Regions from separate parts of the Lentilactobacillus sp. TOM.63 genome, predicted to be linked through region 1. Evidence: predicted binding sites of a transcription regulator. Region 1 holds the regulator's gene; each other region holds the start of a gene.
What was found. Region 1 encodes NrdR, which represses ribonucleotide reductase genes. Its sites were predicted from a motif close to ACACNATATATNGTGT; they were not measured.
Positions count from the first base shown of each region.

Region 1 (10,483 bases):
CTTTAGCACCACATCCGATACAACGAACTACTTCGCCATCCACAACAACTTCATTTTCTGCCATAAATTCCTCCTATTTCCAATGTAAATCCGGATATTTCTTAATTAACATGTTCCAAACAATCTTCTCGAAGCCACGATTAATCGTCGTATTCCATGCATCCGTTCGAACTAACGGCTTCACGAGAATACTGCGAACCCCACAATTGTTAGCTGAAACGACATCAGTCATCAACTGATCACCAATCATCACCGTATTTTTCTTCTTTAGATGAAAAGCCTTAATCGCATGACGAATACCAATCGATAGCGGCTTCATCGCCCGGGGCACAAAGGGTAATTCATAATCTTTTACCGCTTCTTGAATCCGGCGATGGCTGTTATTTGAAACAACAATCACTTTAATACCATACTTTTTGATACTTGCCAACCAATTGCGTAGTTCGTCAGAACCCGCTTTTGAATTCCATGGAACCAAAGTATTATCTAAATCGGTTAGAACACAGTTGATATTATTATCCAACAAGAACTCAGGAGAAATACTGTAAATATTTTCAATCATCCACGCTGGTTTAAATCGAGACAACATATGTCGCTCCTTAATAAATAGTTATTTATTTAAAACGTGGCTGGAACAAAAATAATTTTTGCCCAGCCACGTTTCATCAATCATCAAATTACTTAAGAGCTTCTTTGGCAGCGTCAGTGAGCGCCTTAAAAGCATCTGTGTCACTAACGGCAAGGTCTGCAAGCATCTTACGGTTCATATCGATGTTAGCAAGTTTCAAGCCGTGCATAAATTGGCTGTAGCTTAAATCGTTAAGACGAGCAGCAGCGTTAATGCGGGCAATCCATAATTTACGGAAGTTACCTTTGTTGGCACGACGGTCACGGAATGCATATACCTGTGACTTCATTACTTGATCTTTAGCAGTCTTGAATAAACGGGATTTACCTCCGCGATATCCTTTAGCTAATTTTAAAACACGCTTACGACGTGCATGTGTGACTGTTCCACCTTTTACTCGTGGCATTTTGAATTCCTCCTATATTTTAAAAACGAAATGATTGAATGAATAGTAGATTTTATAGATGTGGCAATAACTTCTTATAAGTCTTGATATTAGTCTTGTCCATCATACTGGTACCACGAAGTTGGCGACGTTGTTTCTTTGTCTTACCGTGAAAACGGTGACTTGTGTAAGCATTAGCACTCTTAAATCCACCGTTAGCAGTTCTCTTGAAACGTTTTGCTGCAGCACGGTTTGTTTTTTGTTTAGGCATTGGTAAAAATCCTCCTCAAGTATTTAACGAACTAAATTAGTTTTTGTCTGCGTCTTTTGGTGAGAGCATCAAGAACATGCTTCGGCCATCCATCTTTGGCCGCTGGGTCACAGTGGCAACGTCAGACGTTTCTGAAGCCATTCGGTCAAGGACTTTTCGACCAATATCCTTATGGGTGATTGCACGACCTTTAAATCGAATTGAAACTCTTACTTTTTCGCCCTTTGCCAAAAACTTCTTAGCATTCTTCAACTTAGTGTTAAAATCGTTCACATCAATTGTTGGGCTCAAACGGACTTCTTTGACACTGATGACTTTTTGTTTCTTACGAGATTCTCGTTCCTTCTTCTGTTCTTGGAAACGATACTTCCCATAATCAAGAATCTTTGCAACTGGTGGCTTAGCCTTAGGTGCAACGAGAACTAAATCTAAATCAGCATCCTCAGCTAACTGAAGAGCTTCGTTCTTAGACTTAACCCCCAATTGATCACCATTAGCACCAATCAAACGGACCTCACGTGCGCGGATTCCATCATTAACCATCATATCTTTTGCTATGGTACTTCACCTCCGAATTTTGTGAAAAAGCAGAAAGAGAGCAGGCACAGAATTGCGCCCGCTCTCAATTAAAGAACTTGGATAACCCAGTTCTTACTCGATATCATGCCCAGCAAATTTGAAGTTTACTCAGGCGAGAAGCGGGTAGCCTCTGCTTTCATTTGAACAACTATTACATGTTATCATGCATCCAAATCCCTGTCAACAACAAGCCCGTTATGAACGGCCTTATTTGTTGTCTTCACGAGAATATGAATTGATATCTTTTTGAATCTCATCAACGAAACTATCAAGGGATTCAGATTCTGTGTTCTTTTCACCATAACGACGAACAGAAACTGAATTGCCATTAACTTCTTCATCACCAACAACCAAGGTATATGGAATCTTATGGGTTTGAGCATCCCGAATTAAGTAGCCCATCTTCTCACCTCGGCTATCAACTGATGACCGAATCTTCAGCTTGCGGAGCTGCTCGTTAATCTTCTTGGCATAATCCCCATGCTTATCTTGGCTAACAGGAATAATCTTAACCTGATGAGGTGCCAACCAAGTTGGGAAAGCACCCTTATAAATTTCAGTCAGGTAGGCAACGAATCGTTCCATCGTTGAAACCAAGCCACGATGGATCATAACTGGACGATGTTGTTTGCCATCTTCACCAACATAATGAAGATCGAAACGATCAGGCAGCATGAAGTCCAACTGAATCGTTGACAAAGTTTCTTCATTACCAAGCGCCGTCTTTGTTTGAACATCCAACTTAGGACCATAGAAGGCAGCTTCACCTTCTGCTTCCGTATAATTAAGGCCCATTTCATCCATGGCACCCTTCAACATACTTTGAGCTTTTTCCCACATCTCGTCATCATCAAAGTACTTTTCAGTATTTTGGGGATCACGATAACTCAATCGGAAAGTATAATCATTGATGTCAAAGTCATGATAAACGTCGACCATCAAGTTCAAAATATTCTTAAATTCTTCTTGAATTTGATCCAAAGCAACGAACGTGTGACCATCGTTCAAGGTCATTTCACGAACCCGTTGTAGACCTGATAGAGCACCAGACTTTTCATATCTGTGCATCATACCAAGTTCAGCAATTCGTAATGGTAATTCACGGTATGAACGAATATGATGGTTATAAATTTGAATGTGGCTTGGGCAGTTCATTGGCCGTAATTCAAGCATTTCACCATCGCCCATATCCATTGGTGGGAACATGTCTTCACGATAGTGGGCCCAGTGTCCAGATTGTTTGTAAAGGTCCAAGTTGGCAAGTACTGGCGTGTATACGTGTTCGTACCCGTTAGCAACTTCCTTATCAACAATGTATCGTTCGATGGTTCTGCGGATTGTGGCGCCGTTTGGCATCCAATATGGCAAGCCAGCACCAACTTTAGGATCAACGAAGAACAAATCAAGTTGATTTCCAATAACTCGGTGATCACGATCATGGGCTTCTTGACGCTTTTCCAAATCGGCATCAAGGTCTTTTTGTTTGTTAAAGGCAGTTGCATAAATCCGTTGGAGCATCGGATTAGATGACTTACCCTGCCAATATGCACCAGCAACGGAGAGTAATTTGAAAATTTTGACTTTACCGGTTGATGGTAACACAGCGCCTTCAGCAATTGACTTAAAGTCGCCAATTTCAAAGAATTTAACTTGACCATCAACGGCGTTTTCTTTAACCAATTCACTTTGGTAAGGATCGTTGCCGGCAACCTTTTTAGCTTCGTCAGCACTCAAGAAGACAACTTTGATTGGCAAATCTTCTTTAATAATCTTATGCATAGATTTGCTGAGGTCCTCTAGTTGATCCACGCTGATTTGAGTATCAGGCTTATCAGTATCAACAAAGAAGCCATCCTCATCAGCTGCACTTTCACCAAAGTTAATGTTATCAAAATCATTGGCAATGGCCATCTTTAAAATTTGAGCAGCAGTTGCCCGCAAAACACTGAGGCCGTCGTCACTATCTGAAGTGACGATTTCGATTTTACCACCCTTATGTAGTGGTTCGTCATTATTAACAAATTGACCGTCCACCTTACCGGCTACGGCTTTTTTACCTAAACTAACAGCAATTGATTTGGCGATATCTTGGGCCGTTACGCCATCGTCAAACTGTTTAACACTGCCATCTGGAAATTTAAATGAAAGTTGTGACATATCTCTTACTCCCTTTTTATTTTTTGGAACCACAAAAAAATCCCTAATATACACTTAAGTATATTAGGGACGCAATTAGCGCGGTTCCACCCGTATTGGATTCATAGGCAAATAAACCATAGCTGCCCATAAAGCTCTCAAGTGGTTGCTAACGGTACCATCCGGGATAGCATTATCCGCAATCCAGTCCAAGAAGTGGTAACAGTTATTTTCTAAACAAATGGTCTTCCAGGCTAGAACCATTCTCCCTGTGATGAGAAGTAACTGTCATGTCTCCTTGATTCATTGCTTATAAGTATAGAATTGCTCTTTTAAAAAGTCAATTCAATTTGAAAATTAACCAGGTCGACGATTTTCACCAGTCATTTCAACTTCCCGGGATAAGAACTTAATTCGTTGCATCAAGCGCTTGGCTTTTAGTGGCTCATCGTCTCCCCGTTGGTTGATTCGTAGATGCTCTTGTTCAAGCTGCTCCATCGAGAAATTCGAGGTAAAAAAAGTTGCGAGTTGTTGCTGCATTCGATACTCTAAAATAACCCCAAGCACTTCATCTCGAACCCATGACGACATTGAATCTGCACCAATATCATCAATCATCAGAACGGGGGACTTCTTGATGGTATCAATTTTATCGGCAACATTATTTGTCGCAATTGCAGCTTTCATTTCAACGGCAAAACTTGGAAAATGGACCATGGTGGTTTGAATGTTGCGGTCAGCAAGTTCATTTGCAAGCGCACCGGTTAGATAGGTTTTGCCAACCCCAAAGGGACCATAAATATATAATCCGGGATGAAAATGCTTAGGATCCGACTTAACAGCGTTGATGAAAGCAATCCCCTTAGTTAAAGCCTCAACTCTTGAGGGATCTTTATCGAAGCCATCAATCTTAGCCTGCTTAATATCCTTCGGCATTGAAATTGTCGTAATCCGACGAGCCAACGATTGTGACTGCTGCCTAGCAAGGGTCTGTGGTGAGGCTGCATACGAAATATCAATCAAGTGATCATTGATAACCAGTTGTGGCAAATACCCTGGGGCAAACGACTGCTTGTCCTCGGAAATCTGACGTTTTACATTCGCATACTCGTACAGTTTGGATGCTGATCGTTCCACGGCATTATCTGCTAATTCATTTTGATGTTCGTTAATAAACTTAGCGATTTCAGGATCATGCTGAATGTCATTCATAATCTTATTGAAAGTTTCACTAAAAGTGCCCCCATTGATCTTACGGTCCTGCATGAGCTTTTTCACGTAATCGCTGACCCGTTCCATTGATTTTCACCTACTTTTGCTTTTTTAATTGATTGAGTTGCTGTTCCAATTGTTTCTTCTGTTCCGGACTCAAGCCCTGTTTTGACTGCTTCGGTTGACTCTTCTGGGGCTGTTTTGCCCAATCAGGTAACGTTTCCTTCACGTTAATGCGCTTTTTGGAATAACGCCGAGTCGTCTTCTCTGCTCGTTCTTTGCCGCGATTTCTAAGCGCGTTAATGGCATCTTGCGCACTAGAAACGTGTTTTTGAGACCAATCATCCGCAATTGTCGAAATGAGATTTTGGTTGAGAGTGGAATGTTTTTCAACCACCAAAATCTGATAAACCAGCAGATTAAGGACTTCATTTGGAAAAACCCGTTTATTGACGAGATCCCGTAAGATTCGTTCCTCTCCTGGGGTGACAATTCCATGTTTCTGATCCTTGATTTGCTGCAGAAAAGTCATGGGTGCATTTGATTGCGTAATTTTGATAAGTTGCTCAGTGGCCGCATCAAAGTTTTGGGCCGACTTCTCGGATTCTTGACTGCCTGGCTCAGCTTTAACCTTGTTGGCCGGTTGACGCATCTCAAATTGTTGAGAAATGAGCATTTTCAATCGGCGTTGATCCAACTCATTTGTGCTTAAGTTTGTCGCTTTTTGAATGAGTTTCACCATTTCAACCTCATCAATGCCATATAACAAATGCTCGGATAAAATCAGATCGTGACTTTTCTTGACACTTGGCTGGTCAACATAGGAATTATTAAGCATTTCAAGGATCAAATTGAAGTCAAAATCATCACTTTGAGGCCTTAGTTGATCATTGCTGGCGCCTAAATGATCATCGTTTAACACTTGTTTGGTTTCATTAACCGTCCCAGGAATGTTCTTGATTAAGGTCGTTGGGACATCAAACGTGTCCAGGAGAGAAGCAGAAATATTCTTCAAATCACCCAAATCGGGTAAGGGAGCAATCAACCTTGAAACAATTTGCTTGTAGGTCTCATCCCCAACCTTTCCCAATAACATGACCGCCAAAATATCAGTCTTCAAAAATTCTTTGGCAGATAAAGGAACCTGCATGGCATACACGAGAGAATCTGGTGATTTCCGTGAGGTAAACGTTCCTAACAAATTAACGGCTTCCAAGAGCTTTCGTTGCGCAACAATCTTGTCAGTCCCAATATTGAGCATACTTTGTAACTCATAATGTTTATGCAAAACGAGTTGATTATGGTCACTCACACTAAAATTCCAAAGTAGCTCGTACAGTTGAAGCGCGCCATCTCCAATGATTGGTAAATACAAGTTATTAAGTACATTGTGATCAAGCATACCATTAACAGTCGCGTTAACCACAACAAACTTGGAATCCGGGGTTAATTTGTTGAATGCATCTGCCATTTATTTCCCCTCCGGATCGTTTTTGGAATCTTTTTTCTTATCCTTTTCCATAATTTCTTTAAGTTCTTTGTAGAACACCGACATATCCTTAAACTGGCGATAGACACTGGCAAACCTGATATAAGCAATTTCGTCCAAGTTGACTAATTCTGCCATGACATACTCGCCGATTTGTTGACTGGAGACTTCATTTTCACCCAATGACCGAAGTTTGTTCTCCACCCGGTCAACTAATTCAGTGATGGAATTCATTGAAACCGGTCGCTTTTCAGCCGACCTGACAATGCCTTTCATCAATTTTTCACGGTTGAACTCTTCACGGTTCCCATTCTTTTTAACAACCAGCAAAGGGGTCACTTCGACTCGTTCAAATGTCGTGAATCGAAAACCGCAGTGTTCACATTCTCTTCTTCGCCGGATGACGCGGCCATCATCGGTCGGTCGACTATCAACAACTTTGGAACCATTGTAACCACAATGAGGACATTGCATGGATTTCACCTCGTTTAATTCGTTTCAGCGGCCAACCACTCATCAACCTGTAACCGGGTCTGAGCAATTGTACCGGAATTATAAATAATTGTATCAGCCAAATCACATTTTGTCTGCAACGGCCATTGATTCTTAATTCGCTGGCTCGCCTGACTAATATTCAATTGATTTCTTACCATCAGGCGGTGAAGCTGAGTGACGGGGTCACAGTACACGACAACTACTTCGTCTACGATGTGTGCATAACCATTTTCAAACAACGTCGGGGCATCCAGAATAACCAAATCAGCCCCTGCCCCTGTACGCTGCTCAAATTGTTTCGTAATTTCTAAGCGGATAAACGGATCAATTGTTCGGACCAGTTTTTTAAGCTCGGCTGAATGATTGAACACTAATCTTCCAAGTTTTTTGCGGTCTAGTTGGCCATCTTTAGTCAAAATTCTCTTGCCAAACTGGTCAACAATCGCATTGAAACCACCTTGACCCTTTTTCTCCACCTGGTGAGTAATTAAGTCAGCATCGATGATCGGTACCTGATTCTCTTTTAAATAACTGCTGACGGCCGACTTACCAGTCGCAATCCCGCCGGTCAGCCCAATTAACTTAGTCATTATCTACTCCATGAATCACTTGGCATTTCGGGCAAAAATGGGTGCCCCGTTGTGCCAGCTTAATTTTCACAATTGGTGTCCCGCAGCGTAAACACGGTTCGCCTTCTCTACCATACACATTTAATTGATTCTGAAAATTTCCGGCTTCACCATACGCAGTTGAATACGAATGAACCGTCGTACCATGGCCGGCAATTGCTTTTTGAATTTCAACAATAATATTTTTTCGCAGCCGTTTGATTCCAGCTAACGAAATGGAATTGACCGGCTGTTCTGGATGAATTTTACTCAACCACAATACTTCATCAGCATAGATGTTTCCCAAACCGGCAATTTTGCTTTGATCGAGAAGAAATGGTTTCACCATCTTTTTACTTTTGCCAAAGATGGTTTGCATATAATCAATCGTTAAATCTTGTTCCGTCGGTTCTGGACCGATCGTTTTAAGCCCTGCCACTGATAACTCCTCACCAGTGTTTACCAGATTCATCCGGCCAAACTTCCGGGTATCATTATATCGAAGTTGGCGGCCATCCGTTAAATGAAAAATCACGTGGGTATGTTTACCAATCGGGGCGCCTTCTGGTTCAACATCGTATTTACCTTCCATTCGCAAATGCGACACAATTGTGAGGTCGTCACTTAACCGGATGAGTAAATACTTCCCACGGCGGTCAATTTTCTCAATTGTTTTATTTTTTAACGCTTTTTCGAAAGCTACTTTTGGTAAATTAACCATTTTTGCATACAGAACGTCCACACTGCGAATCTGACTGCCGGCAACAAGCTCAGTCAATCCGCGGCGAACGGTTTCTACTTCTGGTAATTCAGGCATCCCAATCCCCCATCATTTCAAAATAGTCAGTGTGTTTAATTGTTACTTAGCATCATACCACGTCTTACCCCAATGACTTTCGACCTTCAGGGGAACGTTCAATTGAATGGCAGAATCCATCACCTTTGGAATTAACGTTTTAACAGTTTCAAGCTCATCTACTGGAACTTCGAAAATCAATTCATCATGCACTTGAAGCAGCACTGTCGTTTGCATATCTTTTAGCGCTTCGTCCATGTTGATCATGGCAATTTTAATAATATCTGCTGCACTCCCTTGAATTGGTGTATTCATGGCAGTCCGCTCAGCAAATGATCTCAAATTAAAACTCTTGGAGTTAATATCTGGCAAATACCGTCTGCGATGCGCAATTGTTTCAACGTATCGGTGATTTCTGGCGAATTCGACAATATCTTCCATATATTTCTTAACACCGGGATATTCTTCAAAATAGCGTTGAATAAACTGATGGGCTTGTTTTCGAGTGATACCCGTGTTCTTTGACAAGCCAAAGTCACTGATACCGTAAACGATCCCAAAGTTGACGGCCTTGGCCTGCCTACGTAATTCAGGGGTCACTTCATCGTTGGACTTTAAACCAAAGATTCTTCTGGCCGTTGTGGCATGAATATCTTCGCCCTCTCTGAAGGCTTCTTGCATGTTCTTGTCGTTAGTAATCGAGGCCAACACGCGTAATTCAATTTGAGAGTAATCAGATGAAAAGATCTGCCAACCCGGATGAGAAGGAATAAAGGCTTGACGAATTAAACGGCCTTCTTCGGTTCGAACTGGGATGTTTTGTAAGTTGGGGTCTACAGACGATAACCGTCCAGTCTGAGTCAGTGTTTGTAAATATCTGGTGTGGACTTTTGAATCATCCTTGTGAATGACTTTGAGTAGTCCATCCACATAGGTTGATAATAATTTAGAAATTTGGCGGTAATTCAATACGTTTTGAACAATTGGCGCATCAGGAGCCAACTTTTCAAGTACGTCAACTGAAGTCGAATAACCAGTTTTAGTCTTCTTCAAAATTGGTAATCGTAACTTTTCAAACAAGATTGTTCCCAATTGCTTCGGTGAGCCAATATTAAATTCTTCACCGGCTTGTTGATAAATAGTTTGCTTAATTTCACTCAATCGTTCAGTAAATTTACTGCCCATTTCTTCTAAAGTACTTGCTTGGACTTTAATGCCACTGATTTCCATTTTGGCAAGCACAAACGCAATTTTGATTTCGATGTCCCGATAAAGGGTGGTTTGATTATGCTTATCCAAATCGGCAAACATGGCATCATGAAGCGCATCAATTGCCTTGGCTTTATGCACCAGGTGATCTAAAAATGCTTGAGATTCTGGGTCAATTGATCGTTTAGCACCCTTACCGTAAACTTCCTCATCAGTCTTAATATTGCTAAAGCCGTGCAACTTTGCAACGGTCCCGACATCATTACTGTTATTAGTTGTATTAAGCAAATAGGAAACGAGCAACATATCAAAGTCCACGTTCCGGAGTTCAATCGATTGCCGAAACAAGCCCACAAATGTCCGCTTAGCATCAAACACGTTCTTCTTGATTGTTGAACTGGTCAATATATCTTTGACAGTTGGCGTTTTAAGTAAAGTAACATCATGAGTAACGAACCACTTTTTGCCCTGCCCAATCGCAAATCCTAAGAGATCCGCAGTATGATAGTTTTCATCACTCATTTCCAATTGGAATGAAACTTCGTCTTTAAACTGTTTCAATTCATCTAAGTTCTTATTTGTGAGAACTTCGCATTTGATTGTGGCTAATTGCTCTTGACTCGATTGGTCATTAACCCCCAATTTTGACAGAAAGGATTTAAAGTTCATCCGTTC
Region 1 covers NZ_JAUCAP010000008.1:5,911-16,393, forward strand. Annotated here, with positions in the region: gene yqeH (ribosome biogenesis GTPase YqeH) at 1-64, opposite strand, end outside; gene QUF07_RS02625 (YqeG family HAD IIIA-type phosphatase) at 74-589, opposite strand; gene rplT (50S ribosomal protein L20) at 678-1,034, opposite strand; gene rpmI (50S ribosomal protein L35) at 1,087-1,284, opposite strand; gene infC (translation initiation factor IF-3) at 1,321-1,830, opposite strand; ribosomal protein L20 leader region at 1,869-2,005, opposite strand; gene thrS (threonine--tRNA ligase) at 2,071-4,020, opposite strand; gene dnaI (primosomal protein DnaI) at 4,357-5,298, opposite strand; gene QUF07_RS02655 (replication initiation and membrane attachment family protein) at 5,309-6,682, opposite strand; gene nrdR (transcriptional regulator NrdR) at 6,683-7,174, opposite strand; gene coaE (dephospho-CoA kinase) at 7,189-7,785, opposite strand; gene mutM (DNA-formamidopyrimidine glycosylase) at 7,778-8,620, opposite strand; gene polA (DNA polymerase I) at 8,663-10,483, opposite strand, start outside.

Region 2 (10,483 bases), on a different contig from region 1:
GGATAACCCATGAAGTTGACGTTGCCTTTGAAGCTGTTCCGCGATTTTCAAGATGATGCCTCCTTTGTGATGATTTCAGTATAAACATATTATATGATAGACGAGTAGCACTTAATGGTTGCATCAACACTTAATAACTTAATTCTCGATAAAACGCAAACTTTCCAGATGGGTTTGCAGTAACCCAAGCTCTAACTTATTTAGCGGTCTAAGCGGGCCTGTATGAAAAAACAATGCAAACTTTGGCAGACTAGTAACAGGTTTCTAGTGACGATTAACCCAATTCAACGTATATTGGGTGGTGACCAGATCCCCAAAATCATAAAGTGAGAGGCAGAGAGATGAAATTAAATGATTTGTTGAAACAGAAACGATTGGCTTCCAATTTAACCCAGGAACAATTAGCCGAGAAGATTTATGTCTCCCCCAAGACAATTTCTAATTGGGAGCGCGGCAAAACGTTTCCTGATATTGAAAGTTTGATCAATCTGAGTCAGCTCTATCATCTTTCGCTAGATAATTTATTGGTGAAAGGATCTGGTATCGTGAATGATTATAAGGATAAGGAACAACTCGCAGAACTATCGAGGAATAAGCTGTTTCAGTTTTTTGGACCAACGATGTCGAGTACAATATTGTTTATATTTCTATTCTTAAATGAGTTTATCCCCCAAGTTCTGCCGCAACAATTTCAAGTTGGATTGGGCATCCAAATAATCCTATTGGCGGCAATGCTCTTTAATGTCGTATCTGCTGTCTATATCCGCTTAAAAGGCCGCGAAATCAAGGCTAAGATTTCAGCTAATTAGCAAAACAGATTGTTATATTCCCATAAATGCGTTATAACCAGATATTGTGGTTATAGCGTTTTTTAGTATCTCAGCAGGTAACGCAAAGTGGCATTTTGGGGTGCCTAAATCAAAAAAATAAAAAATTTTTAGCCCGCCAAAACCGTGTCGGCTCGCCATTATGCTGGCTACAAGCAATTTGCGGTCAAACACCATATATTGCTTATTGGGAGTGTAGGAGATACTATATATAGTGTTAATTCAAACGAAACGATTTATAATAGGTACTGGAGGAACGCAATATGCAAGCTATGAAACTTTCGTCAGTTTCACTATCTGACGAATTTATAAACAAAATTAAAAATGAAGTTACACCTCACTGGGGAGAGCTTGGTTGGGTGACCTATAAACGGACATACGCACGCTGGATTCCAGAAAAGCAACGAACAGAAAACTGGGATGAAACCGTTAAGCGGGTCGTTGAAGGTAACATTAACCTTGATCCTCGTTTACATGAAGACAATGTTGATCCAGAAGTTATCGACCAATTGACTGAAGAAGCGCAAGAGCTTTACAAGTTAATCTACGGCTTGGGTGCTACCCCATCCGGCCGGAACCTGTGGATTTCTGGCTCAAGTTACCAGGATCGTAATGGTGATGCTCTGAACAACTGTTGGTTTATCGCCGTTCGTCCCCAACCATACGGTGACAGCCACATTGTTCCAGAATACTTGAATGGCCGTCAAAAGGCTGTTTCAATGCCTTACTCCTTCATGTTCGATCAATTGATGAAGGGCGGCGGGGTCGGTTTTTCTGTCACTCGCGATAATGCTGAACAGATTCCTCAAGTTGATTTCAAAATCAATTTGACTATTTTAATTGATAAGACTAGCAAGTCTTACGATGAATCCCTCAAGATGGGCGCTACTGACCGGGAAGACTGGTTAAAGAATCATTCAATCAAAGACGTTCGTTACTATCGACTACCAGATACCCGTGAAGGTTGGGTTATTTCAAACGCGCATTTGATTGACCAACACTTTAATGAAACTAATCCAACGCAACAATTGGATCTTGTCCTTGATATGAGTGACATCCGTCCAAAGGGTGCCAAAATTAAAGGCTTCGGTGGAACGGCTTCAGGCCCAATGCCATTGATCGAAATGCTATTTGATATTAATAACCTATTAAATGACCACGTTGGCCAGAAGTTGTCATCTGTTGACTGTACCGATATTGGTAATTTAATTGGTAAGACAGTTGTTGCCGGTAACGTCCGTCGTTCAGCCGAACTGGCATTGGGTTCAGCCGATGATGAAGCCTTCATTACGATGAAGCAAGACAAAGAGAAGCTCTACCATCACCGTTGGGCATCAAACAACAGTGTTGCCGTTGACTCTTCATTTACCGATTATGGCCCCGTTGCTGATTCTATCCGTCACAATGGTGAACCCGGCATCGTTAACTTGGAACTTTCCAGAAACTACGGCCGGAAGATTGATGGTCGTCAGGAAAATATCGATGGCAGTGTTGAAGGCACCAACCCATGTGGCGAGATTTCCCTTGCCAATGGTGAACCTTGCAACTTGTTCGAAGTCTTTCCAACTGTTGCTGAACAAGAAGGCTGGGACTTACACGAAGCCTTTTCACTGGGAACCCGTTATTCTAAGCGAGTTACCTTCAGCAACTACGATTGGGAAGTTTCCCGTAACGCCATCGAAAAGAACCGTCGAATCGGGATCTCAATGTCAGGAATTCAGGATTGGATTTTGTCACGCTTTGGTAACCGAGTAGTTATTGGTTACGAAGACGCTACTGACCCTGAAACTGGTGCAGCAATCAAGAAGCCAATCTACGACAAGCGTGCTGTTAAAGAATTTGATGGTTTATACAAGGCCGTTGTGAAAGCTGATAAAGATTACTCTGAAACTTTGGGCTGCAACCCATCAATCAAGCACACAACTGTTAAGCCTTCAGGAACGGTTGCCAAATTGGCTGGTGTTTCAGAAGGGATGCATTTCCACTATGCAGGCTACTTGATTCAACGAATCCGCTTCCAAGATACCGATCCATTGTTGCCAGCTCTTAAAGCAGTTGGCTATAACGTTGAACCAGACGTTTATACCAAGAACACGATGGTTGTTGAATTCCCGGTTAGAGCGGCTCACGCTGACAGCAAGGACTTTGCTTCAGCTGGAAACGTCTCAATTGCAGAACAGTTTGCAACTCAAGCATTCTTGCAGACATACTGGTCAGACAACGCCGTTAGTTGTACTGTTACCTTCCAACCAAATGAAGGCGACCAAATTGCCCCATTGATGACCCAGTACCGTCACACAACCAAATCAACCTCATTGCTTCCATACACAGGTGCCGGCTTCAAGCAAGCCCCTAAGGAACCAATTGATCAAAAAGAATACGAAAAGCGCGTTCTCCAAATCTCAGGAGATGTCGCAAAAGTCTTCGCCCAACAAAATGGCAACCATGACAAGAAAGACGTTGAATTGGTTGACCAAACCGATTGTGCGGGTGGAGCGTGCCCAATCCGTTAGTGAGTGGAACCAAGCGGTTAGCAATCGGAGCATAAGTTGCCATTAACAGAAATCCCGGTTTTGGATTTTTGTTAATGGTGCTTATGTGCAGATTGCTGCTTGGTGGAGCGGTCCTCAGCCATGCAGCCTAGATCCAACTCCCAAGTTCACTAATCCCAACGATCGAGCGCTGACCCCTCATCTCATCTCGATCAATTAAGTTATCACACATTTTAATTCAGCTGGTCATTTTAGCTGACTCCCCCGTTGGCTAAAATGATGGCAGCCATTGTTTCAACGAAATAAAAGCGACCAAAATACCTTTGTTTTTGGCCGCTTTTATTTGTAAAATAGAGTCGAAACTGGAGGAGATAAAAATGGTTAAAATCTATACAAAAGTTGGCGATCACGGTAAGACCAAACAAGTTACCGGTAAGATGGTGCCAAAGTATGACCTACAAATTAGTGCCCTAGGTTCACTTGATGAACTGGAATCATGGATTGGCTACGTGATTTCTGTTCTGTCCCCCAAGACGCAGGAACTAGCGCCTAAATTAAAGCAAATGCAGCGTAATCTGTATGAACTCCAAGCAGACATCACCGTTAAACGGCATCACAATATTACGGCTGAGACAACCAAAGCGCTTGAAGATGAGATTGATGATATTTCAACCAAGTTTCCCCGGATTAAGGCCTTTATTTTACCTGGTGGTATGCAAACAGGTGCAGCTCTCCAATATGCCCGCTCACTTGCTCGCAAAGCTGAACGCCAAGTCATCGAATTAAACGACAAGGAACAAGAAATTTCCGATGATAGTCTGAGTTATTTAAACCGACTGTCTGATTACCTATTTATACTGGCAAGGTATGCCAACTTTTTGGATGGGTATGACGAAGAATTGAGTAAGTTAAAATAATAGCGTGGTCAAAAGACGCTCTGATTTCAGAGTTTAAGTAAAGAACGCAATCATTCCGGGTTTGGAGTGGTTGCGCTTTCTGTTTAAATGGCAGGAGTCAGCTTTTTGACCACGTTTCCACGAGGTAATCTTACTCAAACACTGGCGGCTGACCTGTCAACTTCCACCCAGCAATCACTAATGATATTAAAGCTGTGCCAATGCTTATTTACCCACTTGATTCTCAAATGTAGTACGATTCAACTAAACAGCTCTTTAAGGAGGCCATTCTATGACAAAATCAATTATTGGAATTCCCGCTGAGGACCGAATCGTCAATGGACTTCACCGCAATAGTGCCAATCAAGCTGATGTGGCTGCAATCACCACTGCTGGCGGGGTTGCGCTACCAATTCCAACTCGTAACCCGGAATTAATGGCTAACTACATCGGCCTGTGTGATGGCTTAATGTTCCCTGGTGGCCCAGATATCGCTCCCATATTTTACGGCGAGGAACCCATCCCGGAACTTGGCGATACCGATTCACTATTGGATGAAAGCGAAATTCAACTGGCTAAGCTTGCCGTTATTCAGAGCATCCCCATTCTCGGATTATGTCGCGGCATGCAAATTATCAACGTAGCGCTTGGTGGCACCGTCTACCAAGATTTAAAGCAGCAACGGAATCGCCAGACCTTCCAGCATTACCAAAAGGCGCCGATGGACCAGGGCACCCACAGCGTTTCCGTGACACCAGAAACCCGGTTAGAATCGATCGTCGGTAGTGGCGATCATTTGGTCAACAGCCACCACCACGAAGCCGTCAAAGCCCTTGCATCAGGGCTCAAATTGTCAGCGTTGGCCAAAGATGGCGTCATCGAAGGCATGGAAAGTGAAGATAATGACCTCATTCTAGCCGTTCAGTGGCATCCAGAATTTATGTTTGAAAGCAATGAACAAATGGCCGCCCTGTTCCGCGACTTCCTGCAGCGAGTTGATCATCACCAGAAAGAAGCCGCCAATCAAGATAATGACAATTAATCTCTAGCGGACCATCACCAGTTGCTACAGTTTAACAAGGCTTACAGTAAACGGCTGATCTCGGCCATTTAACAAAAGGACCAACTATTCCAAAATCAGGAATAATTGATCCTTTTCATTAAACTCTGGGATTAAATCGCTTTTCGTCCCAATTTTTTCAATCCACTAAACGGCATTAATGACATGATCACTGGGTTCGCCAGAAATAAGTTTCAGCGTGTCATCCAGCGACTGTTTGACCATATTTTCAACCGCAATGTCCGTATAAAAAGCCACGTGGGGCGTCAAGAAGACGTTATCGAATGACTTTAAAGTTTCATAAGCCTTCAACGGAATGCCAGCCTGTCCTTCAAACGTTTGGTTGAAAATCTTGGTTTCATCTTCGATCACGTCGATACCGGCACCGGCAATTTGCTTATTTTTCAACGCCGTAATCAGTGCATCTGTGTCAACGACTGGCCCTCTTGAACAGTTGATTAGAAATGCGGAAGGCTTCATCAGCGCGAACTGATGCGTGCTGACCATATGGTAATTGTCTTCGCTCATATACACATGCATCGTCACAATGTCTGCGTGCTGATAAATATCTTCCTTAGTGGTGTATTTAACGATCCCTTTCAAATCAGGATTCTGCTTAAAATCGTTGCCAAGCACGGTTGCCCCAAACCGGCTAAAGATTCTGGCAACCGTACTGCCGATGCGGCCGACACCGATAATTCCAATCGTCATTTCAGACATTTCACGGGATCTCAAGCCTTCAACAATATAATCATTTTTATGTATTCTCGCTTGGAACTGGGGGATGTGACGGACTAAATTCATTGCGTGAGTGAGCGTCATTTCGGCGACAGCTTCAGGCGAATATGATGGCACGTTGGTAATGGTCAGTCCATATTGTTTGGCCCATTTCAAATTGCAGGAATCCACTCCAGCTGATCGCAATGCCAACTGCTTAATGCCATAATCATGTAACTTTTGGTATAGATCCGGCGTCTCACTGAGCTTGCTGCGCTGACGGTAATCAATCCCATCATAGCCTTCCGCGAGGTGAACCGTGTCATCGTGCAGTTCAATTTGGTTAAAGTCAACCTGAACGTCGGGATGTTCGGCTGCCCATTGACCAACGAATTCTTTTTCGTAATCCAAAATATTAAAAGCTAATATTTTCTTCATCATTTCACCCACATCAATGTATTTTTTCGTCATTTCATTTGGTTGTTTTTTAATAAATTATAAAATGATGAGAATTTGTCAACAATATACCTCATTTATCGTTGGATGTCAAAAACACTTGAGTCCCCATTTAGGTTGACCAGCCACTGATCCCGACCATTCAGACAAAGAAATGCCCTGCATTCCAAAAACCAGCGTGCAGGGCATTTCTTAATTAAATCCTGGGATCAAATTGCCTTTCATCCAATCTCAATACTTTCCAATCACAAATTTCTTATTACTGGTAATCCAATGACCACTAGGAGTATAGAATCTAGTGATCTTCCCATACTTCTTGATTGCCTTAATCTTAATTCGGGTTCCCTTTTTGACATGCATTGTCTTTTGGCGATTGGCGAACTTCTTGTTAACGTGATAATAAATGCCTTTATTGTTAATCACTTTCACGGTCTTAGGCTTAGTCAGGTAATAGAGTGACCGAACATACTTAGGATTTGCGGTAATGTAACCACCTTTCACCTTGTACCGTTTAACCCCATGCATAGTTCGAACATCCCCACGCGAGTAATCCCACTTATTGACATCGCTGGGTTCGTGGCTTATTCGCATAATGGCCAAGCTTACCGTTCAAGTTAACAGTCTTGTATTGATTGATTGCCTTAATATTGTAAACTTTGTAAGGCGTATATGGTGCTTTAGTTGAAACAAATAGCTTATTGCCAGTGATATAGGACCCATTTGCCAAATAGAACCGGGTAGCAAACTGACCATGACGAACCACTCTGACAATATTTTTCACCGTCGTTCCTTGTTTCAAGAAGGTTGCTTTCTTCCGGTCACTTTGCTTAAAACCCGGTCCCTTGTGTAGGTAGATGCCCTTCGGACTGATAACGGTCACCTTCCGTTGCTTGCCACTGTAATATACTGGGGCAACGAAATCCGGATTAGCGGTAATGTAGCCGCCTTTTACCTTGTACCGCAGCAGGCCATTCTTCGAGTAAGCCACCCCGGTAACTTTGAAGACTGGCGCGTAAATTCTTGGCTTCTTTTGATAGAAGGTGCCCTCACCTTTCTTGAAAGTCGCATTCTTGTGAACCCTGATCGCCTGCTTAGCATAAACTAATTTCACGATCTTCTTTTTAATGGTTGCTGCGGGTTCAACCGCCACAGTCTGGTTGTCAGGAACGGTTGGACTAACTGGCGTGCTTGGCGTCACCGGCGTATCAGGAGTCGGTGGGGTTGGCGGTGTCACAGTCTTCTTATAAACGTAGATAACCGTCCCGCCATCCTTGGTCAAAGTGCCATTAGCTGCTAATCCAGCAGTCGAAATTTTGTCAAATGTGTAGCCGGCAACTGTCATTGGGTTGGTTTCATATTGATGACCCGTATATTGACCATCTGGATAAGTTGCATTGCCAGCTGGGGCAATCGGGTTATGTTGTTCATCAACATAATTGACTTTCACGCCAGCTGAATTTTGATAATAAACGAAGGTGATCGTCCCAGTCACCTCATTTTTGAGGGTTCCAACCACTTGATTGCCACTCATACTGAAGCTAAGTCCATCACTGCCGTTCACCACTTTGAACGTATATCCAGGAATCGTCAATTGATCAGCCTCATAAGTTTTGCCATCGTATTGGCCGTCCGGATAAGTTGCTTCATTTGGGGTACCGCTTGGAGCGATGTTGTTTCCCTGTTCATCAACGTAAGCAACTTTAATTTGGCCGGCTTTCACGGCGTCAGCGACCGTAATTTTTGCCTGGCTCTTTTGGAGGACAAACTGCAATCCGGTTAACCCTTCTTCGGATCGTTTGTCGTATTCAATGACACTCACCGTATAGGTATGCCCGGCGACCTTATTGGCATTAAAATCAGCTTCGGAAGTAAATACCTTGGTTGGATCGGCGTCATCTGTAATTGCAACTTGAATTTGATCCTTATTTGTCAGGGGATCAGAGTCACTAACCACCGTCACGCCATCCGCATCTTTGGCAGTTAACTGGGAACTATTATCCCCTGAACCGGAGATTGTCCACGTTCCGTTGGCCGTTACTGTCGCATCCTTAATGGTCATTGAAGAGTTATCGTCAACGTAAATAAATGCCAAATTAGAACTAGCATCACCATAGTGGTAAGTGGCCGCAAAATAACGAGGGATTTTGCTACCATTCGTGTCCCTAGCAAATTCTGTGTTGGTTGCATCAGTATAAGTCCAGGTGGTGGCATTATTATTGAAATCATCGGCATCTCTAAACGTTCTAATTGGTCGCGCCGCAACTACTTCGCCATTATTATCATAAACCAGCGTAACTTCTTGTATCGTTACCCCAAGTCCTGGAACAGGTTGACCATTCTGACCGTAATAACTGGTAATCTTCGTTTGATTGGCATCGTTAATGGTTGCCCCATCAAATCCGGAACTCGGATCCCAAACATGGCCTTGGAAAACTTCGGAATTCTTGGCCGAGATTGAAATAATCCCATCATTAACAAAAGTCACATCGGTTGAGGCCACCATCGAATAACCGGTCTGATCTGGATTAACGAAGCCACCCATTGACCCAGTCCCATTACTTGAGCCCCCATCAGGTGCGTTTTGATTGTAACGACCACCGACACTGAAATTCAAACTATAAGTCTTGCCAAGATTACTGCCATCAGGAGACCACTCTCTTGGTAGCAGGATAACATAATAGTAATTTCCCCTACCATCATTCATTCGGGCAACTGTTGCTTGATCTAAATAACTATCGTTTTGAACAACACCATAAGGATCCAGATAGGGATATTCGTTCATTGGCTTACCATCAGGTCCACGAGTCGTGATATAGCCGACAGTTAAGACATCATTGGTTGCACCATACATTCCGCCCCAATAACCATTCCCATAATTCCAGGAATTTTTACTTGGTGCCGTATATTTGCCGGTATGATCAGTTCCATCAGGCCAATTAGTTGGATAATGAACAAATTGTTGCACAATAATCCCATCTGGATCAGTTTGCCCATTTGAAAGATGACCTGGTCCGGTGTAATAATAATCATTTAAGGTAATGAATTGGGAATCGTTAATCTTCTGGTCATCGAGCGGATTTACCAGTTGGCCGCCAGTGATATTGAACTTATTAGAATTATACGTAACCACGTAATGATCTGGGAACTTAATCACCTGACTAAGCACCTGATCCTTAGCTGGATTCCAGCCTGGTAAGACATACGCTTTATTAACCGAATCCCAAATCTCGTTTTGTGGAATTGAATTTTGGTTACGGTAAGTCCCATAGGAAGGATAGTTGGACAGGTAATTATTAAAGTTAACCGAGAAGTTTGGGTTCTTGACCAAGTCGCCAATGGCTGCTGGAATAATCTTAAATTTGTTATTTCCAAGCCGAAGATCAGTTAATTTGGTTAAGGCCGCATAACTTGCGGGCAAATCGACCAAATCATTACCAATCAAATTCAAATGAGTCAAATTAACCAGCTGGCTCCAAGCGTCCGGCACGGCCGTCAAATGATTATAATGTTCAATATCTTTCCAGTTAAAGACATCCGCATAAGCATAAAAACCATTGCCGGTGTTATCAATCAAGGTGAAGTTATTGACTTTTGCGGTTGGGTCATAATTTAAATGAACGTTATTCTCCCCTTGTGGGACAAGATCATAAGGGTCATATTGTTCTGGGTTATTGCCAGTATTCAAATCTGCCCCAAAGCCATTAATCCATTCTGCATAATTAAGGCCGTCGTAACTCCCAACATTCAGCGTTGTCAGGTTAACCAATTTTTCAATTCCTGCCTGGCTCACATCGGTTAACCGGTTATTGTTCAGGTCCAGGGTCGTAATCCCTTGAAGGGCCGACATGTCAGGTAACGTGGTAAAATTGTTACCATTTAAAGCTAAGGTGCCCTTGAGGTTCGTTAACTGATTAATTGAACTAGGTAAGGCAGACAAGAATGGGTTGTTGGTAATTTTGAGCGTTGTTAATTTGGTAAGGCCGCTCAAGTCGCCAATTGAAGTTAGTTTCGTGTTTCTCGTAATTTCCAGCGATT
Region 2 covers NZ_JAUCAP010000001.1:8,873-19,355, forward strand. Annotated here, with positions in the region: gene QUF07_RS00050 (helix-turn-helix domain-containing protein) at 1-51, opposite strand, end outside; gene QUF07_RS00055 (helix-turn-helix domain-containing protein) at 342-809, shown strand; gene nrdJ (ribonucleoside-triphosphate reductase, adenosylcobalamin-dependent) at 1,091-3,340, shown strand; gene QUF07_RS00065 (cob(I)yrinic acid a,c-diamide adenosyltransferase) at 3,697-4,236, shown strand; gene QUF07_RS00070 (gamma-glutamyl-gamma-aminobutyrate hydrolase family protein) at 4,508-5,257, shown strand; gene QUF07_RS00075 (D-2-hydroxyacid dehydrogenase) at 5,423-6,430, opposite strand; gene QUF07_RS00080 (DUF5776 domain-containing protein) at 6,680-6,973, opposite strand; gene QUF07_RS00085 (DUF5776 domain-containing protein) at 7,005-10,483, opposite strand, start outside.
Region 2: nrdJ (ribonucleoside-triphosphate reductase, adenosylcobalamin-dependent) is a predicted target of NrdR. The motif match lies at 1,030-1,045, and genes of this name have one in related genera.

Region 3 (10,483 bases), on a different contig from region 1:
AGTAACCGGCGGACACGATAGGAAGCTTTAAGAACAATCAAGCAAAAAATAGGAGGCTCCAAGATCAAGCAGCATGCTGTTTGATCTTGGAGCCTCCTATTTCTAACGATGGTTTAATGACCCTTGCTAAATATCGTAGTCGCTATCATTCATCGATTCAACGTTTCCAAGCAGGTAACCATTCCCAACTTGCGAGAAGAAGTCGTGGTTCGCTGTCGAAGTTGAAATGCCGTTCATCACGATTGGATTCACATCCTCAGCAGTATCGGGGAAGAGTGGATCTTGGCCCAAGTTCATTAAGGCTTTGTTAGCGTTGTAACGGATAAAGGTTAGGACGTCCTCAGTCCAACCAATCTGGTCGTACAATAAGTGCGTGTATTTCTCTTCGTTGGCATAGAGCTTGTAAAGTAAATCATATAACCAATTCTTCAAATCTTCCTGCTTGTCCTTTGGCAATTGGTTGTAGCCGATTTGGAATTTGTAACCAATGTAGGTTCCATGAACGGACTCGTCCCGTAAAATCAATTTGATGATTTCGGCAACGTTAGGAATCTTGTTATGACCAAGATACCAGAGTGGGGTGTAGAAACCAGAATAGAAGAGGAAAGTTTCTAGGAAGACGCTGGCAACCTTCTTCTTAAGTGGATCCGGTTCGCTGACGTAAATGCCATGGATCTTGAGTGCCTTATTCTGGAGAAATTCTTCAGTATCACTCCAGTCGAAGATTTCATCAATTTGTTCAGGCGTGTTCAATGTTGAAAAAATTGATGAATAACTCTTGGCATGAACTGATTCCATGAATTGAATGTTATTCAATACGGCCGTTTCATGCTGAGTTTGGACGTCTTTTCGCAAAGATGCCATGCCTTCTTGAGATTGAAGCGTATCAAGCAGGGTCAGGCCGCCAAAGACGTGACCAACGACCCATTGGTGATCTTCATCTAATGTTCGCCAGTCAGACAAATCATTGGATAGCGGAATTCGGGTATCCAGCCAAAATTGTTCAGTCAGCTTTTCCCAAGTTGCTTTGTCGATTTGATCATCGATGGCGTTCCAGTTAATTGCTTTATAATTTTCAGTCATAATTTCCCCCTAGATAACACAACTTTCACATTGATTGGAACCAACTTCTTGCTGGTCATCTGTGAACGTTCGGATGTAATAAATTGATTTTACACCTTTTTTGTGGGCGTAGTTACGAAGAATGTTAAGATCACGAGTCGTCATCTTGTCTGTCCGGCCATCCTTCCATTCATATAAACCGGCTGGGATGGTTGAACGCATAAATAACGTCAACGCCATTCCCTGATCAATATGTTCTTGAGCAGCGGCATAAATATCGATCACTTTTCGCATATCCATATCATAAGCTGAGGTGTAGTAAGGCATCGTGTCATTAGAGAGATAGGGTGCTGGATAATAAATCTTGCCAATCTTAGATTCCTGCCGCTCTTCAATTCGGTTAATAATGGGATGTAGGCTCGCGGTGGTGTCATTAATATATGAAATTGAACCGTTGGGGGCAACTGCTAAACGGTTTTGATGATATAGGCCGTACTTCATGACGGATTCCTTCAAGGCTTCCCAGTCTTCTTTTGTTGGGATCATATCATCGGCAAACAATACTTTTACTTTATCAGAGGTTGGGGCGAAAGATTTTGTAAAATATTTATCAAAATAGCTACCGTCAGTATATTTGCTCTTGTCAAAGTTATCAAAAGTTTTGCCACGTTCTTTGGCAATCTTGTTGGAGGCAACCAAGCTCCAATAATTCAGTAGCATAAAGTAAGTGCTGGTGAATTCGATTGATTCCGGAGAACCGTAGTGCATATGATGCTTGGCAAAGAAACTGTGAAGCCCCATTGCGCCTAAACCGATTGAATGAGATTCATGGTTGCCCTTTTGAATAGAAGGGACAACGTCGATATTAGAATGGTCAGTGACATAGGTTAGCGCTCGAACCATGGTCTCGATTGAATGCCCGAAGTCACTGGCGTTCATCATGTTGTTGATATTAGTTGAGCCTAAATTACAAGAAATGTCTTTACCCAGTCTGATGTAGTGCTGCTCATTATCAACGGTTGAAGGTGTTTGAACTTGTAAAATTTCAGAACAGAGATTGCTCATGACGATTGTCCCATCAATCGGGTTAACCCGGTTGGCTGTATCAATATTGATGATATATGGATACCCGGATTCTTGTTGAAGCTTGCTAATTTCAGTTTCAAGGTCCCGTGCTTTAATCTTTGTTTTCTTGATACTGTCATTAGCCACCATGTTGTCATACTCTTTTGTGATGTCAATGTATGAGAATGGTTGACCATATTCACGTTCCACGTCGTATGGGCTAAATAAGTACATGTCGGCGTCCGCCTTGATGAGCTCGTAGAATTTATCTGGAACCGTCACTCCAAGTGATAGGGTCTTCAAACGAATCTTTTCGTCCGCGTTTTCTTTCTTGGCACCCAAAAATGAAATAATATCTGGGTGAAAGACTGATAAATAAACGACTCCGGCACCTTGGCGCTGACCTAATTGGTTAGAATAGGAGAAACTGTCTTCCAATAATTTCATAACCGGAACAACGCCTGATGCGGCGCCTTCAATGTGCTTGATGGGATCGCCAGCAGCTCGCAAATTTGAAAGGTTGATGCCAACTCCGCCGCCAATTCTGGACAATTGTAAGGCAGAATTAATCGTTCGACCGATTGTGTTCATATCGTCGGTTGTTTGAATCAAGAAACACGAAACAAATTCGCCTCGATTTTCCCGACCCGCATTTAAGAAAGATGGAGTTGCCGGCTGGTATCGTTGGTGAATAATTTCATCAGCTAAATTCATTGCCAGATTTTCATCGCCGTCAGCGAAATAGAGGGCATTCACGGCAACCCGATCCAGGAATGTTTCCAGATATGAATCATTATCATTTGTCTTCAAAGCATATTGGGCATAAAACTTGTAAGCCGCCATGAATGATTTAAAATGAAAGTCCTGTTCCTTAAGATAGGTGTACAACTTTTCAATAAAACTGAAGTCGTATTGGTTGATAAAGTCTTTTTCATAATAATTGTGATTAATCAAGTAATCAAAACGATCTTTGAGGCTGTCAAATTTAACCAAGTTTGGGCCAACGTTTTTGTCTAAAAAGGCTTGCAGGGCCTCTTGATCTTTTTGCAATGGAATTTGGCCGTTAACCGGGATATTGATCTCGTTATTTAAGTCAAAATAGGATGTGTCCGTTAAGTTGTGAAGTGACATAGTTTGAACCACGCTTTCTTAAATTTGCGAATAAAATAAGCGAGACCAAATGTGGTTTCGCCCGTAAGTACTTAAGTGAATATGGTAGAATGAATAATGATTTCTTATCCGGCGATTGACTGAAGTTGATCTGGTCGGAAACCACTGAATGCTTGCTTGCCGTCAACATCGACAACGGGAACTGCCATGAAACCGCGTTTTTTAAGGTAATCGACATATTGTGGTTGTTCGTTGATATTGTGTTCTTCGAAGTCAACATTGTGTTCAGTCAGGTAACGCTTAGTCATTTTACACTGCATACAGTTGTTTTTTGAATATAAAGTAATTTTTGACATTTGAATCATCTTCCCCTTCAACTCGTTTTTGATTTATGCTTACAGTTTACACTAACTGGCAGAAAAATCAACGATAAGAACACAATATATTGTGATTTTAAAACTTGTATCCACCAAATATGGGATCTCTCCCAAAAAAGAGAACAGGAGCTATTTTATGAGTGATAACCAATTTTATTATTCCAAGAATCCGGATGTTGCCTCAAATCCGTTGACATGGAACTTTTCGTTGCTAGGAAACAACTTAACGTTCACTTCAGACAACGGAGTGTTCTCCAAGCACACGGTTGATTATGGAAGTCGGGTGCTTGTTAAAAATGTGAACTATGATCTGATTCCCGCTGGTAAAATTCTTGATCTGGGAACCGGCTACGGGCCAATCGGCATCGCAATTGCCAAGGCCTTCCCTAAACGAGAAGTTGATATGGTTGACGTCAACGAGCTGGCCTTATCGTTGGCTCAGAAAAACGCCAGGGATAATCGAGTCGACAACGTTCACATTTTTACCAGTGATGTTTATGACCAAGTGACCGATCAGTATGCCGCGGTTGTTACCAACCCGCCTGTCCGAGCTGGTAAAAAAGTTGTTGATGCAATGATCACAGGCGCCAGTGACCACTTGGTTCCAAACGGGACGTTGACCGTTGTGCTGCAAAAGAAACAGGGTGCCCCATCCGCCAAAAAATTGATGACTCAAATCTTTGGTAACTGCACGATTGTGAAGCGGGATAAGGGTTACTACATTTTGCAAAGCGTCAAACAGTGAGGTTGATTGATGACAACTTCGATTAATGAACAATACATGCGAGCTGCACTTGTTGAAGCACAAAAGGCATTTGTGATTGGTGAGGTTCCAATTGGGGCGGTTGTGGTGCACGACGGTGTGATTATCGGCCGTGGCCACAACTTGAGGGAGCATTTAAACGATGGGGTTGCCCATGCAGAAATTATGGCCATCCAGGAAGCTTGCGGGATGCTCCAGAGCTGGCGATTAATTGATTGTGATTTATATGTAACGATTGAGCCGTGTCTCATGTGTTCGGGGGCAGTTGTCAATTCACGTATCCGTTCAGTTTATTTTGGCTCAAGGGATCCTAAGGCCGGTGCAGTACGAAGTTTGTATCAGGTGTTAGAAGACAATCGGCTGAATCATCAGGTAAACGTGACCGAAGGAATCCTCAGCAAGCAGTGTTCACAGATCATGAAAGACTTCTTTAAAGCAGCTCGAAAAAGAAAAAAGAAAAACTGACTGGAAATTTTTCTCATAGTAAGTTATGATAGATATTGCCGCAAGGCCCTGAGACAAGGGTCGGGTTACGAACTGTGTCAGATCCGGAAGGAAGCAGCACTAAGTATCATCGACCTTGTGTCTCTTGATTATGAACTTTAGACTCCCAGCAGAGATGCTGGGAGATTTTTTTGTGAAGTGCCCAGATCAAAGTGGGAGTAATTGGAGGGGCAATCGCCAAGCAAATCAATCCTTTATAATTTCAACAATCAGCTGAGAAGGCAACCAAGTTGAGAATGATCAACTTCTTCAGCCACATTTGTATTGGCATTATTCTTCATTTCATCATATAATTATTTAGACGTTTTTATTAGATGTTTTTAAAAGTTGGCTATCTTTTTTGGAGGGTTTAGTAATGAGCTATCAAGCTTTATACCGGGTATGGCGACCACAGCGATTCGATGAAATCGTCGGTCAGGCAATCATTACACGTACGTTAAAAAACGCCTTGATTACTAAACAAATTAGTCATGCATATCTATTTACCGGCCCGCGAGGAACCGGGAAGACTTCAGCAGCTAAAATTTTTTCCAAAGCTGTGAACTGCCATTATTTAAAGGACGGCGAACCTTGTAATGAGTGTGAAACTTGTAAGGCAATTAATGATGGAAGTCTCAACGATGTTATTGAGATTGATGCGGCATCTAACAATGGGGTTGAAGAAATCCGTGATATTAGAGATAAAGCAAAATATGCGCCCACTCAGGCTGATTACAAGGTTTACATTATTGATGAAGTTCATATGCTTTCAACAGGCGCGTTTAATGCGCTGCTAAAAACGCTGGAGGAGCCGCCTGCTAATGTGATTTTTATTTTGGCGACGACGGAGCCTCACAAGATTCCCGCAACTATTATTTCACGAACCCAGAAGTTTGATTTTAAGCGAATCAAACCCAAAGATATTCTGGAACGAATGGAATACATCCTGCAACAGAAGAAAGTTGACTATGATGACAAGGCACTGAAGTTGATTGCCAAAGCGGCTGAAGGTGGGATGCGCGACGCCCTTAGTATTTTGGATCAGGCAATGTCTTACGGGGATAATCAAATTACCTACGAAAATGCCCTGTTAGTTACTGGCAGTGTCACTAATGATTTGCTAACAACTTACATGGATCAGGTTCATCAAAAAGATACCAAAAGCGCGTTGATAACCGTTCAAAAGATCCTGGATGGCGGCAAGGATGCCAGTCGGTTTGTTGAAGATTTGACCAGTTACTGCCAAGACATTCTTCTTTATCAGCAGGATCCACAAATGGTCGAACAGATGGAACTGGGAGTCGTCGATGAGAAATTCAAGACGCTGAGTACTGAAATCAGTGATCAAGATATTTATCAAATGATTAATGAACTCAATGACATCTCCAATTCACTCAGATACACAGCTCATCCGGACGTTTATTTGGAAGTGTTGACAGTTAAGATTACACATTTAGACGAGCAGACAGCTGTTGCTTCTCGACCTGCACCACAGCCGGTCCAGAATGCACCAGAAATTGACAGTAGAATTGAAAAATTGACCACCCAGGTTGCCCAATTGCAACAGGAAATTGAGCAATTACGAAAGACACCGGCAACTGGATCAGAGAGTCCTTCAGCTCCGGCTGTGGCAGCTTCCAAGTCGGTTGAGGCTAAGCCGGTTAACGCACACGTTGAGATCGCCAAAATTTATCCCATTTTAGGATCGGCTACCCGTCAGCAATTAAACCAATTCAAAGAAGTTTGGCCGGATTTAATGAATTCACTATCAGTTACGCAACGAGCCGTCATGCACGTTTCCAAACCGGTTGCGGCGAGTGCCGATGGGGTGATTGTAGCATTCGATTATTCGTTCTTGTATCAGAAGGCTCAAGGGGATACAGAACTAAAGGATGCCCTTGGGAATAACCTGGATCGGATTGTCGGCAAAGCCCCTCAGATTGTGTTTGTGCCTGAAAATCAATGGCCGGATATTCGAAGTGAGTATTTGAAGAATCACAAGGATCAAATTGCCGGTGGCGGAAAGCAGGAAGCAGATGATCCAGACCCAAAAGCCCATCCTAGCGATGATGGGAACAAGAACCCCGTCGTTAAGAAAGCTGAAGAGTTGTTTGGTAAAGAAATTTTAGATATTAAAAACGATTAAAGTGGAGGAAAATGACTTATGATGAATGGTATGAACAGAAACAAAATGATGAAGCAAATGAAAAAAATGCAAAAACAATTAGCAGAGGAACAAGAAAACTTAAAAGAACAAGAATTCACTGGGGTTGCGCCAGATGATATGGTTAAGGTCACCTTTAATGGCGAACGAAAAATGACTGACATTCAAATCAAGCCAGAAGCAATTGACCCAGATGACCCAGAAATGCTTGCTGATTTAGTATTGGCCGCTGTGAATGACGGCTTGGCTGCCGTTGAGAAAACGACGCAACAAACTTTAGGTAAATACACAAAGGGACTTCCTGGAATGTAATCCTGATTTAGAAGGGAAAACTATGCAATATCCTGAACCAATCGCAAAATTAATTGAGAGTTACATGAAACTGCCGGGAATCGGAAGCAAAACCGCTACCCGACTGGCCTTTTATACCGTTGATATGAATGAGGACGATGTTGCCGATTTTTCTAAAGCACTCATGGCAACCAAAAAAGATCTCTATTACTGTTCAATCTGTGGGAATTTGACCGATGAAGATCCATGTGAAATTTGTCGTGATAAGAATCGCGATCAATCGACCATTTTAGTAGTTGAGGAACCTAAAGATGTGATGGTGATGGAACGAGTTCAAGAATATCACGGCTTGTACCACGTGCTACATGGCGTTTTATCACCGATTGAAGGTAAAGGCCCAGAAGATCTTAACATCAGTTCGCTCATTAAACGGCTGCAAAAAAATAAAGCAGTTAAAGAAGTGATTGTTGCCACTAATGCGACTCCTGAAGGCGAAGCAACCGCCATGTATTTGAGTAAGCTAATTAAACCTGCCGGCATCAAAGTGACCCGTCTCGCCCATGGATTGTCGGTTGGATCTGACATTGAGTATGCCGACGAGGTAACACTATTTAAGGCAGTTGAAGGACGAACGGAAATTTAGTAGGAGGTCGAAACGATGTTTTTTAACCGGTTAAAGCGGCGTGATGTTAAAACTGAATACGACCAACGGCTTCTCGAGCTAATTAATAACTTAAAAGAAGAGTGGGATCATGCCGCCCAGACTCAAAATGCTGTTGCTGACAGTGACATTGAGATGGAGCAGGAAACTGCTTTAGCAAGACAGAAATATTTCTTCATATATAAAGAAGCTCGAATCAGAAAAATTAAGAACAACCAAATTCAACCATCCGTTATTAGCTACGATCGGAACGATTTTGAATCCTAGAGAGTAGGCTGGCTGGGTGTAGTTGGAGAACCCGGTGAGTCTGGGGCTTCAATATCAAAGAGTGACTGATATTTAATCGTGGATTGAGCGATCAAGAATGAAATGCACAGTTAAATGAAAGATCACTCTTTTCTTTTGAAATAGACAGGTAAAACAACATATCGTACAATTGAGTTAAATTAAGAAGTGAGGGAATTGTTTTGAAGGGTAAGTTTATAACATTTGAAGGACCCGATGGCGCTGGCAAAACTTCCGTTATGAACAAGGTGGTTGAACAATTTGATCAAGAGATTGGCGATCAATTGTTAGTGACCAGAGAGCCTGGCGGCAACAAGATCTCCGAGGAAATTCGACGAGTGATCCTAGATCGGGATAACACCGAAATGGATTATCGAACCGAAGCATTACTGTACGCTGCTGCTCGAAGGCAACATTTAATTGAAACAATTTTGCCGGCGTTAGCTGTCGGTAAGCTAGTCCTTTGTGATCGTTACGTGGACAGCTCGGTCGCTTATCAAGGATCCGGTCGCCAAATTGGAATGGCACAAGTTGCCAAAATGAATGAATTTGCCACTGAACAATTACTTCCTTATAAGACAATTTATTTTGATATTCCTGTAGAGGTTGGGCTAAAACGAATTGAGAAGCACCGGGACAGTAGTAAAATTGATCGCTTAGATGTCGAAACCACTGCTTTTCATCAACGGGTTCATAAGGGTTATACGGCAATTAGGGCGGCTAATCCCGATCGATTTGTAACAATTGACGCTACCCGGCCATTTCAACAAGTTGTGACAGACACCATTGAGACAATTCATCAAATTGCAGCCGAGTATTTTAAGGAGAGTTGATTTATGAAATTAGTAATCGCGATCGTTCAAGATAAAGATGCTAACAAGCTACGGTCAGTCTTTGTTGCCCATGATATTATTGCTACCCGTTTCTCCACCACTGGAAGCTTCTTGCGCTCAGGGAACACGACCTACTTGATTGCAATCGATGATGACAAAGTCGACCTAACTCTTGAGCTCATCAAGGAAACTTGCTCAGCCCGTCAGCAATTTATGACACCGCCAGTGAGCCTGAATGGCGATACCGCAGAGCACACATTTCCGATTGAGGTTCAAGTTGGTGGGGCGACCGTGATGGTGTTGCCGATTGATCAATTCCACCAGTTTTAGAAGGGAAATTCATGGCAGAAAATATTGTCCAGGTTGCCAAGGAAAAACAGCCACAACTATTTAAGCAATTTATGAATTTAGTTAATCAAGATGAACTGTCTCATGCATACCTCTTCACAGGCGAAGAGGGGGCGGGGCAGTTTGCCGTCGCGATGGGAGTCGCTATGCGGTTATTCTGCACAAATGTCACGAATGGTGTCCCGTGTGGAAAATGTCCTGAATGTATCCGAATTATGCATTACGATCATCCGGATGTTGTCGTGACCAAGCCTGATGGTCAGAGTATTAAGGTCGACCAAATTCGTCACGTTAAAAGTGAATTCACTAAAAGTGCGATGGAGGGCTCCAAAAAGGTCTTCATTATTTCGGATGCCGAAAAGATGACAACTGGAGCAGCAAACAGTTTGTTAAAATTCATTGAAGAGCCGACAGGCAATGTTGTCAGCTTTTTGATCAGTCAAAATCGCAATCTTGTCTTACCAACGATCATTTCTCGAACTCAAGTGGTTGAGTTTCCGAGCTTAAGCAAGCCGCAAATGGTTGCCGAATTACAACAAAGTGGCGTTTTGCCTAGCCAGGTTAATCTATTAATGGCGATTACAAATAGTCGTCGTGAAATTGATGACTTACTCAAAGATAATTGGTTTGGTGAGATGCAACAGCTGATTTCAAAGTGGTTTGGTTATTTGGTGAAGGGAAACTTGATGGCAATGCCGTTCATTCAAATGTCGATCATGCCAATCGTTGGTAATAAGGATCGGCAGCGAGTGGTTCTAACCATGATGATCAACATTTTTGATGATGTTTTGGAGATGAAGTACGGGACGCTTAGTGATGATCAATCAAAATTTCCTTCGGTCAACGATCAGATGCATCAAGCTGTAACAGAATGGACTTCCGGGCAGCTCATGAAGATGTTTGATGAGTTGTTGGCCATGAATGACCAAATGAAGGTGAACGTGAATTTCCAGAATATTATTGAATCGACTACCTTGAATATCCTAAAAATTGCCAAGTCGTCGTTTATTGAAAGGTGATAAAATCGTGGAATCTCAAAGT
Region 3 covers NZ_JAUCAP010000002.1:45,405-55,887, forward strand. Annotated here, with positions in the region: gene QUF07_RS00715 (D-2-hydroxyacid dehydrogenase) at 1-5, shown strand, start outside; gene nrdF (class 1b ribonucleoside-diphosphate reductase subunit beta) at 127-1,083, opposite strand; gene nrdE (class 1b ribonucleoside-diphosphate reductase subunit alpha) at 1,093-3,258, opposite strand; gene nrdH (glutaredoxin-like protein NrdH) at 3,363-3,593, opposite strand; gene QUF07_RS00735 (class I SAM-dependent methyltransferase) at 3,751-4,359, shown strand; gene tadA (tRNA adenosine(34) deaminase TadA) at 4,369-4,842, shown strand; RNA gene ffs (signal recognition particle sRNA small type) at 4,888-4,974, shown strand; gene dnaX (DNA polymerase III subunit gamma/tau) at 5,237-7,006, shown strand; gene QUF07_RS00755 (YbaB/EbfC family nucleoid-associated protein) at 7,025-7,336, shown strand; gene recR (recombination mediator RecR) at 7,359-7,958, shown strand; gene QUF07_RS00765 (YaaL family protein) at 7,974-8,243, shown strand; gene tmk (dTMP kinase) at 8,444-9,094, shown strand; gene darA (cyclic di-AMP receptor DarA) at 9,098-9,424, shown strand; gene holB (DNA polymerase III subunit delta') at 9,436-10,461, shown strand; gene QUF07_RS00785 (DNA replication initiation control protein YabA) at 10,469-10,483, shown strand, end outside.
Region 3: nrdH (glutaredoxin-like protein NrdH) is a predicted target of NrdR. The motif match lies at 3,673-3,688, and genes of this name have one in related genera.